2 linked regions of the Latilactobacillus sakei subsp. sakei DSM 20017 = JCM 1157 genome follow. The protein of the gene in region 1 interacts with the protein of each later gene in a pairwise test. Links are inferred from orthologs where the notes say so. Each region holds a gene or a part of one and is shown on either strand. Other genes may lie near its edges. The genes, in order: rplA and thrS.

The links.
Region 2: the proteins of rplA (region 1) and thrS interact in binary tests that used the Escherichia coli proteins (3 or more experiments, as listed by UniProt). The link is inferred for Latilactobacillus sakei subsp. sakei DSM 20017 = JCM 1157 from one-to-one orthologs.

The regions. Positions count from the first base shown.
Region 1 is NZ_AP017929.1:778,873-795,957, forward strand. What follows is about bases 5,403-8,389. They hold rplA (50S ribosomal protein L1), read left to right. Parts: upstream 5,403-6,544; coding sequence 6,545-7,234; downstream 7,235-8,389. Other genes in these bases: LEUCM_RS03910 (alpha/beta fold hydrolase), read left to right, coding at 5,403-5,895; rplK (50S ribosomal protein L11), read left to right, coding at 6,021-6,446; ade (adenine deaminase), read right to left, coding at 7,292-8,389. In the rest of the region: cysS (cysteine--tRNA ligase), read left to right, coding at 1-1,068; LEUCM_RS03875 (Mini-ribonuclease 3), read left to right, coding at 1,065-1,472; 23S rRNA (guanosine(2251)-2'-O)-methyltransferase RlmB, read left to right, coding at 1,459-2,346; LEUCM_RS03885 (NYN domain-containing protein), read left to right, coding at 2,350-2,883; LEUCM_RS03890 (sigma-70 family RNA polymerase sigma factor), read left to right, coding at 2,961-3,521; rpmG (50S ribosomal protein L33), read left to right, coding at 3,647-3,796; preprotein translocase subunit SecE, read left to right, coding at 3,806-3,985; transcription termination/antitermination protein NusG, read left to right, coding at 4,083-4,631; more of LEUCM_RS03910, read left to right, coding at 5,038-5,402; more of ade, read right to left, coding at 8,390-9,034; LEUCM_RS03930 (NCS2 family permease), read right to left, coding at 9,050-10,408; LEUCM_RS03935 (acetate/propionate family kinase), read right to left, coding at 10,602-11,786; rplJ (50S ribosomal protein L10), read left to right, coding at 12,102-12,605; rplL (50S ribosomal protein L7/L12), read left to right, coding at 12,670-13,038; LEUCM_RS03950 (hypothetical protein), read right to left, coding at 13,136-13,366; phnX (phosphonoacetaldehyde hydrolase), read right to left, coding at 13,369-14,166; and 4 more genes. UniProt on the Escherichia coli protein: One of the primary rRNA binding proteins, it binds very close to the 3'-end of the 23S rRNA. Forms part of the L1 stalk. It is often not seen in high-resolution crystal structures, but can be seen in cryo_EM and 3D reconstruction models.
Region 2 is NZ_AP017929.1:1,063,789-1,069,562, forward strand. The notes cover bases 2,793-5,760. They hold thrS (threonine--tRNA ligase), read left to right. Parts: upstream 2,793-3,275; coding sequence 3,276-5,246; downstream 5,247-5,760. Other genes in these bases: dnaI (primosomal protein DnaI), read left to right, coding at 2,793-2,964; LEUCM_RS05305 (alpha-hydroxy-acid oxidizing protein), read left to right, coding at 5,542-5,760. In the rest of the region: transcriptional regulator NrdR, read left to right, coding at 168-641; LEUCM_RS05290 (replication initiation and membrane attachment family protein), read left to right, coding at 659-2,038; more of dnaI, read left to right, coding at 2,038-2,792; more of LEUCM_RS05305, read left to right, coding at 5,761-5,774. UniProt on the Escherichia coli protein: Catalyzes the attachment of threonine to tRNA(Thr) in a two-step reaction: L-threonine is first activated by ATP to form Thr-AMP and then transferred to the acceptor end of tRNA(Thr). The rate-limiting step is amino acid activation in the presence of tRNA.

The sequences.
Region 1 (17,085 bases):
GCAACTGATAATCTTGAAGAAATCATAGCGTTTATTCAAGATTTGATTGCTAAAGATTATGCTTATGCTGTTGACGGCGATGTTTATTACCGGGCTCGTAAGTTTAAGGCTTATGGTCATCTTGCTGGTCAAGATCTTGATCAACTCGAACAAGGTGCCAGCGAACATACAGCTACTGAAGAAACCTTGCGTAAGGAAGATCCAATCGATTTTGCCTTATGGAAAGCTGAAAAAGGCAACGAAATTGCTTGGGAATCACCTTGGGGCAAGGGCCGACCTGGCTGGCACATCGAATGTTCCGTGATGTCGACTAAATACTTAGGCGATACGATCGATATTCATGGTGGCGGCCAAGATTTGGAATTCCCCCATCACGAAAATGAAATTGCCCAAAGTGAAGCCAAGACTGGCAAAACCTTTGTGAACTACTGGTTACACAATGGGTTTGTAACGGTTGGGGATGACGATCAAAAGATGAGTAAGTCACTTGGCAATTTCGTGACGGTTCACGATTTGATTCAAGAAGTTAATCCACAAGCATTGCGTTTCTTGATGAGTAGTACGCAATACCGGCGGCCAATTCGCTACAGCCAATCATTGTTGGCAGAAGCCCAAACTAATTTGGATCGCTTGAAGACAACACTTGATAACCTGGCTTTCCGTCAAGCAACGGCTGAACCAGGCGAAGATCAAATTGTGATGGATAAGGCAGCTGAATTGGAAACAGCTTTTGTCACAGCGATGGACGATGATTTTAACGTTCAAAACGGCTTAACCCAATTGTACGAACTTGCTAAATTAAGTAACCAATATTTGGAACAGACAACGGTTCAAGCCGATACATTAACGTCATTGGCAACTCGTTTAACGCGACTATTAGCCATTTTTGGTGTTGCGTTTAAAGCGGACCAATTATTGGATACAGAAGTTGAAAGTTTAATTGAAGAACGCCAAGCCGCTCGAGCAGCTAAAGATTTCGCCAAGAGTGATGCGATTCGGGACCAATTGAAGGATCAAGGGATTATTTTGGAAGATACACCACAAGGAATGAGATGGAGACGCGCATGAAAAATGCTTTACAACTAAACGGGATTGCCTTAGCTTACATGGGGGATTCAGCCTATGAAGTTTACGTGCGGGCCCATTTATTAGAACTCGGCTTAACCAAACCTACTCGCTTGCAACAAGTCGCAACACACTATGTGTCTGCTAAAGCGCAAGCTGCTTTGATTGGTTTGATGATCGATGATAACTATTTAGCAGAAGAAGAAATGAATATTTTTAAACGCGGTAGAAATGCCAAAAGTTATACGAAAGCCAAGAATACGAGTGTTTCGACTTATCGGACCTCAACTGGCTTTGAAGCGGTTTTTGGCTATCTATACTTAACTGAACAACAAGAGCGCGTCGCTGAATTAGCCCACTGGTGTATTCAACAAGTCGACGCTGGGAGGACCCATGAGAAAAAATAATAACCAATCTTATAATCAGAAGAATAATGAATTTAATAGTCGTCGGACGGCTAAAAATACTGCTAAGCCAACACGGCGCCCAGCTAACAAGAAACCAGCAGCACCTGTAGAAGAAGCAGCGGTTGAAGAACAAACTGATTTCGTCATCGGGAAACATGCTTCTTTAGAAACATTGAAGACGAGCGACGCCAAGAAGATTAACAAAATCTTCCTTCAAGATGGTTTGAAAGCTGACTTCGTACACGATGTCGTTAAATTAGCGAAAGAAAAACGATTGATCATCCAAAATGTGCCTAAGAACAAGTTGGACTTATTGAGCGATCGTCAAAATCACCAAGGGATTATCTTAGCAATCGCACCGTTTGAATATGCGAGTGTTGATGATATTTTTGCTAAGGCCAAAGCGCAAGAAGAAGAACCTTTTATCTTAATCTTGGATAACTTGGAAGATCCGCATAACTTGGGTTCAATCATGCGGACAGCTGATGCAGTTGGTGTACACGGAATTATCATTCCAAAACACCGTGCTGTTGGATTAACATCCACAGTTGCTAAAACGTCAACGGGTGCGATCGAACATATTCCAGTTGCGCGCGTCACGAACTTAACGCAAGAAATCAAAAAACTTAAAGACCGCGGTCTCTGGATTTTTGGCACCGACATGGCCGGCACCGACTATCGTAAGTGGGATGCTAAGGGCCCAATCGGTTTAATCATTGGTAACGAAGGCAAGGGGCTTTCACCAATCGTTAAAAAAGAAGTTGATCAAACTTTGACAATCCCAATGGTGGGTCACGTGCAAAGTTTAAATGCCAGTGTTGCTGCGGGGGTTCTCATGTATCAGGCTTATAATAGCCGTCAACCTTTGGTATAGCTTATGAAAAAGCAGATTTTAATTGCAGATGGTTATAATATTATTGGTAATTGGCCTGAATTAAATAAGTTAAAGCAAAATGATCACTTGGCAGATGCGCGTGATAGTTTATTGCAAACATTATCGGAGTACCGGAAGTTTCGCGAAATCGAAATTATCCTCGTCTTTGATGCGATGTATGTGCCAGGGATTAAACAAAGCTATGAGCAATATAATCTTGAGGTCGTTTTTACTGAAGAAGATGAAACCGCTGATAGTTATATTGAAGCCTTAGCTGGTAAATTGATGTCACCAATTAATCAGGTCACCGTCGTTTCAAGCGATCAAGCTGAACAATGGACAATCTTTTCGCGGGGGGCTTTGCGGGTATCTTCGCATGATTTCTATCGCGAGATTAAGCGGACGCACCGCGAGATTGACCATGACGCTAAACGTTATCACAGTAAGGTGATGCAACGTAATCGGCCGTGGAATGACGATCAATTAGAACGTTTAGCGCAGATGCGCGACCAATTGAGTGACGAAAAGACTGATTAAACAGGCGTTCGCTTACAGATTGGGCAAACTCTTGCTAAAATAACAGTATGGTTGTTGCGTGAAGGGAGTTTCGGTCAATGGAACAAACAAAGCGCGACGAACTGCTGATTGCAGCAGTGGCTCAGAATGATTCACAAGCACTAGATGTATTATTCAAGGCGTATTTGCCGATGGTGTATCACACCGTGGCGCCATATTATATCCGGTTATTCGATGAAGACGATTGGTTACAAGAAGCCCGGATTGTTTGTTACGAAACTTGCCAATGTTACGATTGTCAAAAAGGCAAAAGTTTTGGGAGTTTCTATAAATTACGGTTTAAAAACCACATTTTAAATTTACTACGACGAGAACTCGCACAAAAACGGCGAGGTGATCGTCAGGCAGTATTGATTGCGGAGCGGCCGGAACACGACGCGATTTCAGAAGATACGATGACTTACTATCAATCGCAGTTTGAATTGAGATGTTATCTTGAAACGCTGTCGCCTTTTGAATTAGTGTCGTTTCGGGTGCTGACCGGGCAGCTTTCAATTGATGAAGCTTGTTGCCAACTCGATTGTACGATTGACCAGTTGAAACGAGGCCAATCAAGGTGCCAGACTAAGTTAAAACGGTATTATCAAGAGAATCGTTAACCAAAAGCGGTGGGACCGGACTAAACGGGTTCACCGCTTTTGTTGATGGATTCTAAGATTGACAGGTTCGCCTGCACATGATAAAGTGAATGGGATAAACATCACTTAGAGAGGGGCTTTTAGTCATGGGTGTTAAGAAAGTCGCCTTAGCCTGTACTGTCTGTGGTTCACGTAACTATTACGTTGCTGAAAACAAGAATCGGACAGAACGTCTAGAGTTAAACAAATATTGTAAACATTGCGGACAATACGCACAACATAAAGAAACACGTTAACATAGGAGGATGAAGATGATTAAGTTTTTAAAAAGCGTTGTTGAAGAAATGAAAATTGTTACTTGGCCTAATGCCAAACAAACGCGTAAGGATACATCAACTGTTGTGATGACATCAGTTTTATACGCAATTTTCTTTGGCGTCGTTGACTTAGCAATTCTCAAACTTCTTGAACTATTTATTTTTTAAAACTAGCTTAATGAAGCTGGTTTTGCTATACTTGTGGCAAGCAGAAAACTTCGCGTGGTCGGAGTTTTTTTATTTTGGTATTTAAAGGAGAACAAACATGGTTGAATCACTCGAAAAAAGCTGGTACGTATTACACACTTATTCAGGCTACGAAAACAAAGTTAAGGCGAACTTAGAATCTCGTGCCCAATCAATGGGAATGGAAAACAACGTCTTCCGCGTTGTTGTACCTGAAGAAGAAGAACATGAAATCAAAAACGGTAAGGATAAAGTTGATATGAAGAAAACTTTCCCTGGCTATGTTTTGGTTGAAATGGTGATGTCAGACGAAGCTTGGTTCGTTGTTCGGAATACACCTGGTGTAACTGGCTTTGTTGGTTCTCACGGTGCCGGTAGTAAACCAGCCCCATTATTGGACGATGAAATTAGCCAAATTTTACGTCAATTAGGCATGAGCACACGTCATTTGGATGTTGAATTCAAAGTGGGCGAATCTGTTAAAATCGTTGATGGTGCTTTCTCTGGTTTAGTTGGTCAAATTACAGAAGTTGACGACGAAAAGATGAAGTTAAAAGTTAATATCGATATGTTCGGCCGTGAAACGGCAACAGAATTAGACTACGATCAAGTAGACGAATTAGTTTAGAGTGCGCCATAAGCCGGGTATATCCTGAGGACTAACAGAGAGTGGCGAATGATTGCTGCAAGCAATCGTTTGGCATTCGGCGTTAGCCGCAAGGATATGGCTTATAGAACACGTTTAATTAAGAGTGCATTACCAGTGGTTAGCTTTTGAGCATTTGCCAACTTGGCGAATTGGCGATGCAATCGCCGGTTTGATAAGTGTAGCAAAGCACAGAAAGCTACTGGTAAAAGCACGTTTAAGTAATAATCGAGGGACCGTGACAAAAGTAATTTTTGTTGCGGTCCCTTATTTGATAGTCGAATATTAATAGTGGAAACGTGCTTTTTGAAACTGACTTCTGTGCTAATGCTCAAAGTCAAAGCGTTTCAAACGCACTTCTTATTTTAGACAGAATGATGTGATGAATATGTGGCAGATTATTAATCAGTTATTAGCAGTCATTGTTATTTTAGTTGTGGCAGCAGTGAGTTTAATTGGGCTCGATTATTATAAATTAGCTCACGTACAGCATCACTGGTGTCCACGACTAACGCATTATGAAACAGCACCGACGTTGTTTATCCACGGTTATCGGGGTAATCGGTATTCTATGGGGCATTTATTGATGCGTCTGCAAAAAACGGGGGTCGCCAAAAAAGCGTTAGTTATCAAAGTTGCTGCCGACGGGACCTTAACGTTTAAAGGCCCACAAGAATTGACGGCCAGTAATCCGACGATCCAAGTCCTATTTCAAAATAATCACGCTGATGTGCAGGATCAAGTTCGCTGGCTCAGCCAAATTGTGGCTATCTTGAAAAAAGATTACGACGTAACCACGATTAATTTGGTGGGACACTCGATGGGGGCCATCACAGTATTACGTTACTTATTAAAGCCGACTGCCGTGCCAGTTAAAGCAGTCGTATTACTAGCAGCACCGGTTAATGATCCGTCGATTGGGCCGGATACTGCAACGGTCTTTTGGAGCGAATTAACGCAACGGGGACCACGCAAAAAAACGGCCAATTATAATTATTTGGCCAAACGAGTAGCGCATTTTCCAACGGCAATTAGTATTTTGAATGTCGCTGGCGAATTGTTGGGCACTAGCCGTCACGACGGCTCAGTGGCCGTTGATAGCAGTTTTGCGCTGCGTAGTTTATTGCGGGGGCGAATCGACCGGTATCAAGAAATGCTCGTCAGAGGTGCCGGTGGGGCTCACAGCATGTTGCACGAAAATCGGTTAGTCGATCAGGCAATTAGTGATTTTTTGTGGCAAGACTAATTTTAAAAGAGCTTGCATTTTTCAGAATTGATTGGTATATTATGAGAGTATGTTTTCATACACTAGTGGGAGACCAAATATAATGGCCATCTTAACCACATCACGGACTTAAGGAGGTATGTTTCGTGGCTAAAAAAGTAGCAAACATCGTAAAACTTCAAATTCCTGCAGGTAAAGCAACTCCAGCACCACCAGTAGGTCCAGCTTTAGGTCAAGCTGGTATCAACATCATGGGCTTTACAAAGGATTTCAATGCACGTACAGCTGACCAAGCTGGTTTATTGATTCCTGTTGTCATTACTGTATACGAGGATCGGTCATTCGATTTCGTTACAAAGACACCACCAGCAGCAGTTCTTTTAAAGAAAGCTGCAGGTGTTCAAAAAGGTTCTGGCGAACCAAACACTAAGAAGGTTGCAACTGTAACTAAAGCTCAAGTGCAAGAAATCGCTGAAACTAAAATGCAAGACCTAAACGCTGCAGACGTTGAAGCTGCTATGCGCATGGTTGAAGGTACTGCAAGAAGCATGGGATTCACTGTCGAAGGTTAATTCATGCTTGACACTTTCAGTCGGATTTTCAATGAAAGTTGAAAAATCAAGTGGGAGGTCAAAAACCGTTCACCACAATTGCAAGGAGGAAAACCCTAATGGCTAAAAAAGGTAAAAATTATTTAGAAGCTGCAAAACAAGTGGATGCTGCTAAAGCATACACTGTTGAAGAAGCAATCGACTTAGTAAAGAAAGTTGATTTTGCAAAATTCGATGCATCTCTTGAAGTTGCATATCGTTTAAACGTTGATCCTAAACAAGCTGATCAACAAATTCGTGGTGCTGTCGTACTACCAAATGGTACAGGTAAGACACAACGCGTTATTGTTTTCGCTCAAGGCGAACAAGCAAAACAAGCTGAAGCTGCTGGTGCTGACGTAGTCGGTGCAGAAGATTTAGTTGAAAAGATCCAAGGCGGCTGGTTAGACTTTGACGTTGCCGTTGCTACACCACCAATGATGGCTCAAGTAGGTCGTTTAGGCCGTGTCTTGGGACCTAAAGGCTTAATGCCTAATCCTAAGACTGGTACAGTTACAATGGACGTTACTAAAGCAGTTAACGACATTAAAGCTGGTCAAGTAGCATACCGTGTTGATAAAGCTGGTATCGTTCACGCACCAATCGGTAAGGTATCATTCGATGCTGCTAAATTAGTAGAAAACTTTAAAGCTATGCAAGACGTGATCATCAAAGCTCGTCCTGCTTCAGCTAAAGGTCAATACATTACAAGTTTATCAGTTAGCTCAACATTTGGCCCTGGTGTCAAAGTTGATATTGCTAGCTTCTAAGTTGGTAATGCAAAAAGCGCTCATCCTTTCGGATGAACGCTTTTTTTGTGCCGTTGATTAGGCATTGATATCAATAATTTCAAATTTAGTCACATCGACTAAGCCTTTATCAGTAATTCGTAAGTTTGGAATCACATCGAGTGGCATTGCGCCGAGTTTCATAATCGGATCAAATTGGGCAGTGACGTTGAGTTGTTCATGACAAATGGTATTAAATGCTTTTTGATGGGCGATGAGTGAATCAATTGATTCAGTACTCATTAAACCACCAATTACAAATGGAAGGGTTGCGATTACCTGACTATTTTGAACGGCAACACCGCCACCTTGGCAAGCTTTGAGCGCATCGATGGCCATGACCATATCCGCGTCGTTAGTGCCGACAACGACTAAGTTATGGCTGTCATGGCCGATGCTGGTAGCAATCGCGCCATTTTGAAGGCCAAAGCCGCTTAAAAGGCCAACCCCGACATTGCCGGTTAAATGATGTCGTTCAATCACGGCAACTTTAACGATATCTTCGCTAGGATTGTAGTGAAAATCACCATCTGCATCGTGTGTAACAGGCAAGACAAGGTTTTGAGTGCGACTAATGCTTTGTAAGCCAATCACGTGGGCTTTGTCGCTGATGAGATTGAGATTTAATTGATCAGCTGAAAAATTGTCGAGATGAACGGTTTCTAGAAGATCATAAAAGCCGGCGACGGAATCATCAGTTGTTAATAAGTAAGCGCCGTTTGCAGCAATCTTTTGACCATCAATAAAGGTTTGGTTAACGCTGAAGTGTTCGAGGTCGTCGACCAATAAGAAATCAGCTTTGAGACCAGGCGCAATACCACCACGATCGCTGAGGCCGGTACATTGAGCTGTGTTGATGGTGGCCATCTGAATGGCGGTTAGCGGATCAATTCCGTTTTGAACGGCGACACGAATGCTTTCGTCCAAGTGGCCAGTTTCGCGAAGGGTAACAGATTGTAAATCGTCACCACAGAGGCAACAGAAGCGTGCGTTTTGAGGCGTAACGCCTTTTAAAAGCGTTGGCATATTCTTAGAAACTGTCCCGTAACGGAGGTAAACGTACATACCACGACTGATACGATCGAGCATTTCATCAACTTGTGTGCATTCGTGATCGTTGTGAACTCCTGCGGCTGCATAAGCATTGAGACCTTGACCGTGTAATGCGGGTGAATGGCCATCAATCATTTTATGTGCGTTAAGTGAAACTAATAATTCATCTAAAACGCCATCGTCGGCATTGACGACGCCGGGATAATTCATGAATTCGGCAAGGCCATAAGTTAGTCCTTGGTCGTAAGATTGTTTAATCTCATCTGCGGTAATGACAGCACCAGATGTTTCGAGGGTTGGATTTGCAGCAGGCACACAGGACGGCATCGTATACTTGATGTCGAGTGCTGTATTTTTGGCAGAAGCAACCATGTATTCAAGACCGCGCATACCGGCGACGTTGACGATTTCGTGGGGATCGGCGAGAATGGTGGTCGTCCCATGCGGTGTCACGAGTGAGCCGAAAACGGCGGGTGATACGTTAGCTGATTCGATGTGAATATGAGGATCAATCAAACCGGGTACGACGTATTGACCGTGTGCGTCAATAACATTGTCGGCTGTATAAGCTGCGTCAATTCCCAGAAAACGGCCATCGGCGATAGCGAGAGTGCCTTCGATGATCCGGGCGTTATAGACATCGACAATTTTAGCATTTTTGATGATTGTGTCGGCTGGTTTGCGACCGGCAGCTTGATCGATGAGTTGCTTTAAAGTTGATTTATCCATATTAAAAACTCCTTTTTATTTACCGGGTAATTCGTGCATTGTAAAGAGTAAGACTAAGAATAAGAGGGCAGCAACGTACATAATCGGATGCACTTTTTTACCCTTACCAGCCGCAATCATTGTGATGGGGTATGAGATTAAACCAAAAGCCAAGCCGTATGAGATATTGTAGGTTAATGGGACACAAAGGATGATCATAAAAGCAGGGAATGCTGTTTCAAATTCAGACCAATCAATGTTGGCGATTGATTTAATCATGAAGGAGCCAACGATAATTAAAATGGGAGCAGTTACTTCAGATGTTACAACTGCTAATAAAGGTGAAAAGAATAAACTAAGAGCGAACATGATGGCGACAACGACTGCGGTAAAACCGGTACGGCCACCAACGGCGATCCCGGTTGAAGATTCAATATAACAAGCAGTTGGCGTTGAGCCAAAGACGGAACCGGCAATCATTGAGGTTGAATCTGCGAAGAGGGCTTTACCGACTTCTTTAGGCATTTTGTTATCTTTGATGAAGCCGGCTTGTTGGGCTAAACCGATCACGGTCCCAGTTGTGTCGAAGAACACGCTGAAGAAAAAGACGAGAACAACGACCGCCATTTGAACTGAGAAAACATCCTTAAGATGAATGAGAGACACACCGAAAGTTGGTGCGAGGCTAGGAATTGAAGAAACAACACCGGTTGGCATTGCGATTAAACCGGTAACGACACCCATGATGGCAGTAGCGGCTAACCCAATGAAGAGGGCGCCAGGAATTTTACGAGCGAGTAAAGCGACTGTTAAGATCAGACCGAAGACGGTTAACCAAACATGCGGATTAGACCAGTTAGTGATGGTAACGAAAGATTTGGCGCTGGCAACCACTAGACCGCCTTGTTTTAAACCGGTAAAAGCGATGAATAACCCAATACCAACAGCCATCGCAGATTTGAGATTGGCGGGAATGGCATTAATCACCACTTCACGAACTTTTAAAACAGTGACAAGCATGAAGAGTAAGGAAGCAACAAAAACACCGGCTAAAGCTGTCTGCCAAGGAATGCCCATGCCTAAAACAACAGAGTAGGCGAAAAAGGCGTTACTACCAAGTCCGGGGGCAACTGCGATTGGGTAGTTGGCAATGAGGGCCATTGCTAAACAACCGACGATACCGGTAAGTGCTGTGGCGACAAAGACGGCGCCTTTATCTAAACCAGCATCTCCTAAAATTGTAGGGTTTACGAATAGGATGTATGACATCGCGATGAAAGTTGTAATCCCGGCGATGATTTCAGTCTTAAGGGTTGAACCACTTTCCTTAATTTTGAATTGACGTTCTACCCAATTCGTTCGTGTTTCTGATATAGAATCAACTCTCTTGTCCATAATGCACCTCTTAATTTATTTGAAATAAGAACTATTGCCTTATTGTACACCAAAAGGTCTTATTTTTTAAGACTAAATACGAAAAATCATAAAAATAATACAATTAAAGTTCGTTTATTAATACAAAAGCGAATTATTTAGGTACAAAAATAAGCATTTAAGGTGTAAAACCTTAAATGCTTATCGATTAAATTTAAACGAGTGCTTGAACTTGTTTGGCAATCGCTAATTCTTCATTAGTAGGAATCATCAAGACCTTGATAGCTGAATCGTCGGTACTAATTTGACGCGCACCATGGCCTTGTTCATTCCGTTCTGGATCAATCTTAACGCCTAAAACGGCTAAGCGGTCGCAGACATCAGCGCGCATTTTAGCATCATTTTCACCAATTCCGGCTGTGAAAGTAATGACATTGGCACCGCCAAGTTCAACGTAGTAGCTACCGATAAATTTAGCAGCAGAAGTGATGAACATATCATAAGCTAATTCGGCACGAGGATTAGTCGCCAATGATGATTGGATATCACGCATATCAGCAGAAATACCTGAAACGCCGAGAATTCCTGATTCTGTATTTAAGAGCGTGATGATTTCGTCGGCACTCTTATTTAATTCATTCATTAAGAAGGGAACAATAGCAGCATCTAACGAACCAGCACGAGTGCCCATTGGAAGACCTTCAAGTGGGGTGAAGCCCATTGATGTATCGACTGGTTTGCCATTTTGGCTAGCTGTGATTGAAGAACCACCACCAAGATGTAGGGTGATCAATTTTAAATCTGCGACTGGTTGGTTTAAAAAGTCAGCTGTTTCTTGTAAGATATAGCCGTGACTAATACCGTGTTCGCCGTATTTACGGATTTGGTATTTTTGGCTATCTTCATAAGGAAGTCCATAAAAACTGGTTGCATCTGGCATATCTAGATAGAATTGACTATCGAAGACAGCGACTTCGGGCACTGAATTTGGTAAGATATGCGTTAAGGTTTCAATGCAATCCACTTGAACAGGATTGTGTAATGGTGCGTATTTATCGAGTGCCTTGAGGGTTGCCAAATTATCAGCGGTGATTAACGTTGATTTTTCAAACGTTGTTGCGCCGGCAACCACTCGGTGACCAACTGCGACAATGTCGCTAGGCGAGTCGATAATGGCATTGTCTTGTAATTGTTTCAATAAACGAATAACGCCATCTTCATAGGTTAGATTAGCGATTGCGACCTGTTCTTTTTGGCCGTTAAATTTAAAAGTAAAGCGCGCTTCGGGGGTATTCATCCGTTCCATCAAACCGCTAGCCACTAAGCTTAAATCGGTTTGTTGAAATAGTTGCCACTTTAGGGATGAACTACCAGCATTGATAACTAAAATATTGTTCAAAAAGAAACACCTCTACTATCTTAATTTTCTTGAATAACTATATTTTATACGCTATTTTCAGAAAAATAAAATAAGCATAAGGTAATGCTGCTATAATAAATATTTATAGTTAAATTAGCATTGACGGCATGCTTTTTACATGCTATATTTGTAGTTGGTTATTTATGCTACCGAAGACTCAGGTGCCAATAGGCTTAATATCCTGCCGAGGAAGATACGTTGAAATCCCTCTCTATGTCTTGGTGGACATGGAGTTTTTTATTTTATAAGAGACTCTTGACCACAAGTTTTACAAATCTAATGGAGGTGAATCAATTGAGCGAAACAATCATTGCAAAAAAAGCACAAATTGTTGACACAGTTGTTGAAAAATTTAATAACGCTGTTTCTATCGTAGTTATGGATTACCGTGGCTTAACAGTAGAACAAGTTACTGAATTACGTAAACAATTACGTGAAGCTGGCGTACAAATGGAAGTTGTTAAAAACACTTACTTGCGTCGTGCAGCAGACAAAGCTGGTTACGAAGGTTTAGATGAAACATTCTCTGGCCCTACTGCAGTTGCATTTTCTAACGAAGATGTTGTTGCACCAGCTAAGATCATCGCTAACTTTGCTAAGAGTGCTGATGCACTTGAAATCAAAGGTGGTATGATCGAAGGTAAAGTGGCAACACTTGATGAAATCAACGCCTTGGCTACATTACCAAGTCGCGACGGTTTATTATCAATGTTACTTTCTGTATTACAAGCACCAGTCCGCAATGTCGCATATGCTGTTAAAGCAGTTGCCGACAGTAAAGACGAACCAGCTGCATAATTTAAAATTGTGTAGTTAAAAGTGTTATCAAAAAAATATTACCCATAAAATGGAGGAAACAAAAATGGCATTAGACGTAAATGCAATTGTTGATCAATTAAAAGAATCATCAATCTTAGAATTAAACGACTTAGTTAAAGCAATCGAAGAAGAATTCGGTGTTTCTGCAGCAGCTCCAGTAGCAGCAGCAGGTGCAGCTGGCGCAGACGCAGCAGCTGAAAAAGACAGCTTTACTGTTGAATTATCAGAAATCGGCCAAGAAAAGGTTAAAGTTATCAAAGCCGTTCGTGAAATCACAGGCTTAGGCTTGAAAGATGCTAAGGGCTTAGTTGATAACGCTCCTTCAGCTCTTAAAGAAGACGTTTCTAAAGACGAAGCAGAAGAAATGAAAGCTAAATTAGAAGAAGTTGGCGCTGTCGTTAACTTGAAATAATTTCCTTTATTTCTAAAAGAACTCCACATTTGTGGGGTTCTTTTTTTATAGCTTATTTCATCGGCCATTCGTTTACCATAAGCCCCGTTGATGGCAATCACACCGTGTTAAGCACCGCTTCGACGCCGTAGCTGCCACTGCCTTGTAATAAGACGGCGGTGTAGGTGTCTAACTTGGCTTGGGCGAGTGCAACCAATTGTTGACGGATATCTTCGGTGATGGCGAGGTAGTCTTGATCCCAGGTGCTAAGGTCGACTTGCATAGCTTCTTTGACAGCGGCTGATGTGCTGAGGGGGCCAGGGGTTAAAAGTAAATACGGTTGGTTCATGATTAGGCGTGCTCCTTTTGTGGTGTTTGGTATTTTGCAAGAATGGCCGGTAGTTCGCTGAGATTATGAATGACATAGTCAGCGCCAGCTTCCTTAAGGGTTTTAGTAATTTCTGCAAATTTAGCAAGCCGTATTTTTTGAGGGAGATCAATGAGTTCCGCTTTGTTTAATCCGAGGAGGCTACTACTTTCGATAAGGCCAACGGTTAAGACGCCGGCATTTTTGCCTTCTTGCATATCAATAACGGTGTCACCGACTTTAACGACTGTTTGCGGGTCGGTGATATTGAACGCAGTCATGATGTGGTTAATCATATCGGGTGCTGGCCGACCAGCAGCGACGTCTTCTTTTGAAACCATCAGTTCGGGATGATAACCAAGTAGTCCTGCTTGCTTAGCGGCGATTGCGAGCATTGCTTTGGTGTAGCCGGTCGTTGTCGCGATGTGGATATGATGTGCTTTTAAATAAGTTTGGACTTGAAGAACTGCAGGGGTCAGTGTTGTTTCTGTACTCAAGCGATTGAGCAAGAATTGTTCAAAATAGTTAAAGAGTTGCAATTGATCGGCATCGGTTATCCCGCGTTTGTATTTTGCAAACCAAGCACGTTGTACCTCTGGCATTTTAGCGAGTTTGGCAATGTGTTCATGTTTTTCGATGCCCATATCCTGTCTAATTCTGTCGGTATCGATTTGGATGCCGGCAGCGTTAAACGCACTTTGAAATGCTAATACTGGATCTAAACTGCCAAAATCGATTATAGTCCCTGCCCAATCAAAAATGACGCATTGAATATCCGTCATGTGAAAAAGCCTCCTTATGTCGTTGCAATATTGAAGTACAAATTCAGTATAGGGAAACTTTGTAAATCTCCAGCTCGTTTTCAGTAAACGTTCTGTAATGGAATTGAAAACATTGGGTTCTCTCAATTTGGTAATTGTCAATGACACTGATTAACATGAGGAGAGTGGCCAAATAAAAAACGCCCAAGACAAATTGTCTTGGACGTATGGCGGTTAAGTTAGTACTTGAACGCACTCAGATTGTAACGTGCTTTTCAAAGGTAACCTTCTGTGCCTAGCAACCACAAGCCAAATAATTACTTTCAGCAATTATCCGTCTTGTTAAGCTAGTGCTCGAAGGTTGACCACCTTTGAACGCACTTAGATTTATAACGTGCTTTTCAATGCATGTTCCTGTGCTTAGCACCGCTAGTCAAACAACCGATTGCATCGGTCATTCGCCTATCTATGCTAATGCTCAGAACATAACCGCATTGAACGCACTCAGATTGTAACGTGCTTTTCAATGTACATGCTTGCGTTTAGCACCGTCTATCAAATAAGTGACAGGGTCACTTATTTGATAGACTAAGCTAATCCTCAGCATGTGTCTACTTTGAACGCACTTCGTTTTAATAATTAATTTTATAGGTTAGTTCTACGAATTGGCCTAGTTGGCGGGTTTTACTTAATTCTAATGGCATGTCCGTTAAGTGGGTGCTGATGAGGGAAATACCGTCGCCTAGTAAAACGGGAGCGATAGTGATGATTAGTTCATCCACTAGTTGTGCTTTTAAGAGCATTGTGAACGTTTCAGCGCCACCAACTAACCAAATATTGCCACCATCTTGTGCTTTTAATTGGCGGACGAATTCTGGCACATTACCGGTGACCACATTGGTGCGGTCGGCGGTATCGTGGAGTGTTTTAGAAAAAACATAACTTTGTTTTTCCTGATAAGGATAGGTCCCAGCCAGTTTGATACATTGTTCATAAGTTTTACGGCCCATAATAATGGTATCGACACCTTGGTAAAAGCTTTGAATAGCGGCATCGGATTCTGATGAATTAAGTGCGGATAGCCAAGCGGTACTGCCATCTTTTTCAGCAATAAAGCCGTCTAAACTTTGCGCGAGATATAAAATCACTTTGCGGTGTTCTGGTTCTGTCATGGTCAACACATCCTTTTAGTTTGGTTACCTACAGTATACCAAATTAAAGCGCTTTAATCTGGTTTGAACCGTTGGTAATTTAGCGTGATTTAGCTTATTATGATAAGAATAGATGTTGTTAAGGGAGCGTAATCATGACAGAAAATGACTTTTCACCAGAGATTCAAAGTTTAGTTGCACAAGTACAGGCTAATTATCCACAACCGATTAAGATTCGGGTTGCACAAGAAGCTTCTGGGATGTTAAAACACGACCAGGCACAACGCGTGATGAATGACGATGGCAGTTTGGCAATCTTATTAACAGATGCGACAGCTGTGGATTATTCACTATCACACGAATTGCTCCATTTATTATTGTTATCGACCGGTTTTCCACAAGTGTTGGAAGATGTGACGACTGAAAATGCCCAGTTAGATGAACAATTAATGGCCACTGGGATGACATTGTACAACGCGGCAGTGCATACGATTATTCAACAAGAACAAGTGGCCCATGGTTTTGTCGATACCGAAACCAAACAAGCCTATCTAGAAGGTTTCCGCGATAATATGACACCTGAAAAAGATGATCCAGAAAATCAATGGGTGATTTACCGCGTCTTAACGCTATTGGATGCACTTGTCTTTTTCGATGGCGGTAATCAACAGTTGGATAACCAGTGGACAACTGATTATCCAGTGGCTTATCCACAAGCCCAAATTTTATACCAAGTTTTACAACGGAAAACAATCGATTCACCGTTCACATTACGCCGAGCTGTGATTAACTTGTGGGTTGCATTTGACCGCGTGTTAGAGACGCTTGGTTTTGCGGCCACTAACTTACAACAATTATTGACGCTAACACCGGTTTTGAGCGAACGCCAATTGCGTTTAGATGTGCGCCAAGTTTATGATATTCTTCATTCAGACCACTTGTTAGCTAATAAAACGCAACAAATGGCCTATGTTGGCATTGGTAAGAGTGATCAACAAAATGCGTTTGTCTTGAGTGTTTCTGATAAAGAAGCAACACCCGAATATTTCCAACGCTTATATGATTTATCAGTCCGTGATTTCTTAAATGAAATTGAAATGCCTTATTCACTACGTTAATTGAGGAGAATGAAGATGTTAGAAGAACAATATCAAAAAATTGATGCGCTTGATCAACAACTTGCTGCCCTATTTGAACAACGGATGGCAGTGGTTGATGAAATTGCCCAAATCAAATTTGACAATCAAATCGGTTTGACCAACATTCAACGCGAAAAAGCGGTAATGGACCAACGATTGGCTGCGGTTGAAGAACCGAAGTTTGAACCGTACATTGTTGATTTATATCAAACGATGATTTTAATCGCTAAGCAGTATCAAGTTAAAAAAATGAAGGCTCTTAAAGAACAAGCAGAAGCCTAATGCCAAAATGACGTTTAGGGGAACCTGACGTCATTTTTTAGTGGGTAAGTATGCTAGAATATAGGTAATTATAAAAAGACGAGGATGTTAACCAGTGACTAAACGACGCTATAATTTAGCCGTGATTCGTTACCGCGGTACATTACTATTATTAAACCGACTTAAAAAGCCCTATGCTGGCCTTTGGAATGGGATTGGCGGCAAGAACGAGGGTGACGAAACTGCCGAAATGGGTATGCGACGCGAGATTTTTGAAGAGACGGGTCTCAATCAGAATCAATATACCTTGTATAATACGGGGTGGTTGGACTGGCATATTGACGGTGAGTTTATCGCCGGGATTGATGTCTTTTTGGCGGAGATTAAGG
Region 2 (5,774 bases), 280 kb from region 1 along the record:
GAACAATCGACTGTGTCGCTTATTCACACCACTCAGTAAATGCTCAAAAGTAACCCGGTGCGATAGGCACTCTGTTGCATGTCATGTTATAATATTGTTATACTGTCTGTTTAGAATAGTAAAATACAATTAATATTCCTTAAATTAAAAGATAAGAAGGTGTCTTTATGCTATGTCCACATTGCCATCAAAATAGTTCACGGGTAATTGATAGTCGACCAACAGATGAAGGACGCGTTATTCGGCGTCGTCGCGAATGCGAAAATTGTCAATTCCGGTTTACAACTTTTGAAAGGGTGGAGCAAACACCGTTATTAGTCATTAAGAAAAATGGGACCCGTGAAGAGTTTAACCGCGATAAATTATTACGTGGTTTAATCCGGGCTGCCGAAAAGCGACCTGTTACGATGGAACAAATGACTGAAATTGTTGATGAAGTTGAAAATAAAATCAGGGCATTAGGCGAAAACGAAGTATCGTCACAAGCTGTCGGCGAATACGTCATGGCCGTTTTACCAGGTGTCGACGAGATTGCGTATATTCGTTTTGCTAGTGTCTACCGTCAATTTAAAGACATGAATGTCTTTATGGCGGAATTGCAAGAAATGATGAAAAAAGAAAAGGCTAAAGACCAAGATTAGTCGAAAGGAGTTAGCGGATGTCAGATGCATTTGATTATTTAAGTCCTAAAGATGGGTTTATGGTGACAAAAGCTAACTATTTGAGCGATTTTGATCAAACAGTCGTCACCTATTTATACCAACCACTGATGGGGGCTGTCGCGTACAGTCTCTATCTTTTGTTATGGAGCCAATCAACACAGGCCAAGAGTCAAATGACTTTCCAAACGCATGCGACCTTGTTGAATTTATTAGGGGTTGATTTGCCGGCTTTTTATGACGCGCGCAATAAGTTAGAAGCGTTAGGCTTAATGCGGACTTATCAGAAGAATAACAATACGGGCCGCAATCTGGTGTATGAATTATACGCACCAATGCAGCCACATATTTTCTTCAATGATGATTTGTTGAGTGTCATTTTATACGAATCAGTCGGTGAGAAGCGGTTTATTGAATTGAGAGAGCATTTTAAACTACAACCAGTGCGCTCTAAGGAATACGAAGAGGTCACGAAGAACTTCTTGACGGTCTTCCACGTTCAAAATGATCATTTAACAACGGCCCCTACGGCAGTTGCTGAGGCACAAAGTACGTATCAACAAAAAAAGGCGCAAAAACCAAGTTTCACGTCAGTTGAGTTGCGCACTTTTGATTGGGCTTTATTACAAGAAGTGGTTGCACAGAATCAAATCGATACGGATGAAATTTTACGTAATGAGCAACGATTATTTAATTTGCATTATTTTTACGGATTAGACGAAATGGAATTGGGACGCTTAATCGGCCTCACCATGGATGTTGCCGACAGTCGGGTCAATATGGATGCGTTAGAACAAAACGTTTTGAATAATTATACGCGCCGACATAGCGTTCAAAATAACAGTGAACAACCGGCTAAAAAACCGCTTGAGACGCTACAAAAAGAATGGCAAAAAGCCGGCTTTAATGAAAAAGAAATGCAGTGGTTAACCGAAAGTCAGCAGTATTTACCAGTTGATTATTTGGAATATCTTAAGCAAAAAAATCATGGCTTTGTGGCGAAAAATGAAATTCGCGCATTACGTGACTTACAAAATCGCTATATCTTTAACAACGATGTTTTAAATATCTTAGTGGTTTACATCATTAGTCAGTATGAGGGCCTAACACAAGCTTTGTTAGATCGAATCGCCAATCAATGGGCGCAACAAGGGGTTAAGACGTCAGCTGACGCTATTTTACAAATCCGTGATTTCCAAACCAAACAAGAAACGAAACAAACTAAACGACAACCGCGCTATCAAGCCAAGACCAAGCAAGAAACTGTGCCTAAATGGGCCAAGTCTGATTATCAAGCGCCACAAACCACATCAAGTAAGGCGGATCAGCAAGAAATTGATCAATTACTCAAGAAAATCCGTGAAGGGCGGGAATCATAATGGAAAATATGGGCAAAGATTTAACCGACTATATGAACCGGCAACGCCTGAATCAACGCTTTAATAAATTGGTTGAAGAAGCCTTGCAAGATCCTGATGTGCAGGCCTTTATTCAGGCTAATCAGGCCGCCCTATCACAAGAAACAGTGGCGCGCAGTGCAGCTAAAATCTATGAATATGTCAATGAAAAAAAGAAAATTTTAAACGGTGAAACAACGTTGGCACCAGGTTATGCGCCTAAGTTGGTGTTGAGTAACCACTTTATCGATGTTAGTTATGAACCAACGGCGGATCTAGTTCAAAAACGCGCACAAGCCGAATTGAAGGCCCGTGTGAAGTCGATTAACATGCCTAAGGACATCGTTGAAGCGAGCCTCGCACAATATGATGCCAGTGAGCGCCAAGTGCCGTTAATCGAAGCGTTGAAGTTTGTCGAAGCTTACCGGCAAGCACCCACTGATTTTCATCAAGGCTTATATTTAAGCGGGCAGTTTGGTGTTGGTAAGACTTATCTACTGGGCGCAATCGCTAATGAATTAGCACTACAAGGCTTTGAAACGACGTTGATCCATTTCCCGACCTTTGCAGTTGAGATGAAAAATGCGATTGGCCAAAATAACGTCCTCGAAAAGGTCAACCAAATCAAAAAAGCACCAATTTTAATGATTGATGATATCGGTGCGGATGCCTTGAGTGCTTGGGTTCGGGATGAAGTATTAGGCATTATTTTGCAATACCGGATGCAAGAACAACTAGCGACTTTCTTCAGCTCTAATTTTACGATGAACGAATTGGAGAAACATTTAACAACCAGTCAGCGTGGCGATGAAGAACCGGTGAAGGCTGGTCGAATTATGCAACGCGTGCGTTATTTAGCCCGTGAGGTTGAAGTCAGCGGTCAAAATAGACGTTTACAATCAAATTAATACTTGCGTAAAGTCAGATTAAGTGTTTTAATAGAGTCAATCAACGATGAAAGATACCTTTTAAATGGCAATATTGATCAGGGAGAAAAACATAACTGAAAGTTTTTCATAAGGACATTTAATTGACCACTTTCTAGAGGCTTAAGTCAGTCGGGTCGTTTCCGTTAAAGACGCTTAAAGTTGGAGAATCAGTGTTTGATTCTCAATCTGGGTGGAACCGCGAAATCAATTCGTCCCTGAGGTGCATATTTGTATGCGTCTCAGGGACTTTTTTTATTGTTGATTACAAAAATAAGAAGGAGTGTTCAAGCATGGCAGAAATTCAATTAACTTTTCCAGATGGTGCTCAAAAAACATTTGAGCAAGCAACAAGTTTACTAGACGTTGCAAAATCAATCAGTACGAGCTTGGCAAAAAAGGCAATCGCCGGAAAATTTAACGGTGAAGTGGTTGATTTACAACAACCACTTTTGGAAGACGGGGCAATCGAAATCATCACTAAAGATGATCAAGCGGTTAACCTAACTGCCACTTGGCATACTGCAGCTTTCGTATTAGCTGCTACTTTAAGTCAACACTATCCAGAAATGCAATTTGGCGAAGTAATGGCAACCGAAGATGGTTTCTATTACGATACAGATAATGAAGCTGGCCAAGTTGCTGTAACAGATTTACCAGAAATCAAAACAGAAATGGCTAAATTAATCCAATCAGGTGAAGCAATTTCACGTGTCAGTGTTTCAAAAGATGACGCTAAGAAATTATTTGCCGGCCAAACTTATAAACTTGCTTTATTAGACGAAGTTGAAGCTGACCAAGTTTTAGTTTACCAATTAGGTGACTACTCAGACTTTAGCTTAGCACCAATGTTAGGTAAAGTCAGTGACGTTAAATTCTTCGAATTATTATCAGTTGCTGGTGCTTATTGGCAAGGTAAATCAAGTAACCAAATGTTACAACGGATTTACGGGACAGCTTATCCTAAACAAGAAGAACTTGATGCTGATTTGAAACGTCGTCAAGAAGCTAAGGAACGCGATCACCGTGTTATCGGTAATCAATTAGACTTATTCTTCGTTGATCCTAAGGTTGGCGCAGGCCTTCCTTACTGGTTACCAAATGGTGCTACAATTCGTCGTTCAATTGAACGTTACATCATTGACAAAGAAGTTGCTAATGGTTACGAACATGTTTACACACCAATCTTGGCTAACTTAGACTTGTACAAACAATCAGGTCACTGGGATCACTATCGTGAAGACATGTTCCCACCAATGGACATGGGCGATGGCGAAATGCTTGAATTACGTCCAATGAACTGCCCATCACATATCCAAGTTTACAAACATCACCCACGCTCATACCGTGAATTACCAATTCGGATTGCTGAACTTGGTATGATGCACCGTTATGAAAAATCAGGTGCACTTTCAGGCTTACAACGTGTCCGTGAAATGACTTTAAATGATGGTCACACATTCGTTCGTCCTGATCAAATTCAAGATGAATTTAAATCAATCTTAGGGCTAATGATCGATGTTTATGCTGACTTTAACATCAATGATTACACATTCCGTCTAAGTTATCGCGATCCTGCTAACACAGAAAAATACTTCGACGATGATGAAATGTGGAACAAAGCACAAGCGATGTTGAAGGGCGCTATGGATGATCTTGGCTTAGACTATGTCGAAGCTGAAGGCGAAGCTGCTTTCTACGGTCCTAAATTAGACGTTCAAACAAAGACGGCTATGGGGAATGAAGAAACACTTTCAACAATCCAATTAGACTTCATGTTGCCAGAACGTTTTGACCTACACTATGTTGGTGAAGATGGCGAAATGCATCGTCCAGTTATGATTCACCGTGGTTTAGTGTCAACAATGGAACGTTTCACAGCTTACTTAACAGAAATCTACAAGGGCGCTTTCCCAACATGGTTAGCACCAACACAAGCTGTTATCATTCCAGTTAAGAACGATCTTCACTATGATTACGCTAAAAACATCAAAGATGAAATGATCAAACGCGGTTTACGTGTTCGGATCGATGATCGTAATGAAAAAATGGGTTATAAGATTCGTGAAGCCCAAACAAGCAAGATTCCATATACATTAGTTGTTGGGGATCAAGAACTTGCACAAGCAACAGTTTCTGTCCGTAAATACGGTGAAGAAAATGCGGTTGAAGAAGCCTCAGACATGTTTATCAACGCAATCGTAGCAGAAGTTGGTAACTATAGCCGAGACGGCAAACAACACGCAAAGAAGATTAATCTATAAAGAGTGCGTTACAACTGATTGATTCTGAGCATTTGCACAGCCTAGCGAATAAGCGGTATTTACCGCTTATTTGATAGGTGACGCAAAGCGCAGGAATCAAGTTGTAAAAGCACGTTTCAAAAAGAGTGCGTTCAAAGCGGGTAGCTTCTGAGAATTAGCATTCTTAAAAAGGCGTTAAATCAATTTATTTTGATTTAACGCCTTTTTTTACGTCTTTTAGTTGTGCACAATTAAAAAAGAGGTATAATAATAGTTGTAAACGATTTCATAATTGATAATTAATGGGGGTTTTATTATGGCAACTGAAAAATATATGGCAGGTTCTGCAGAAAAAGCATTGGATATTATCAATCTCTATGAATTAGAGGAAGCCGCTGGTAAAGTTGTCCCTAAGGGCGGTTTTGGGTATATCTATAGTGGTGCAGGTGACCTCTATACCATTAATGAAAATATCACAGCATTTAATCATAAATATATCGCACCACGTGTCTTACAAGACATTGAAAATCCGGACACATCAACAGAAAT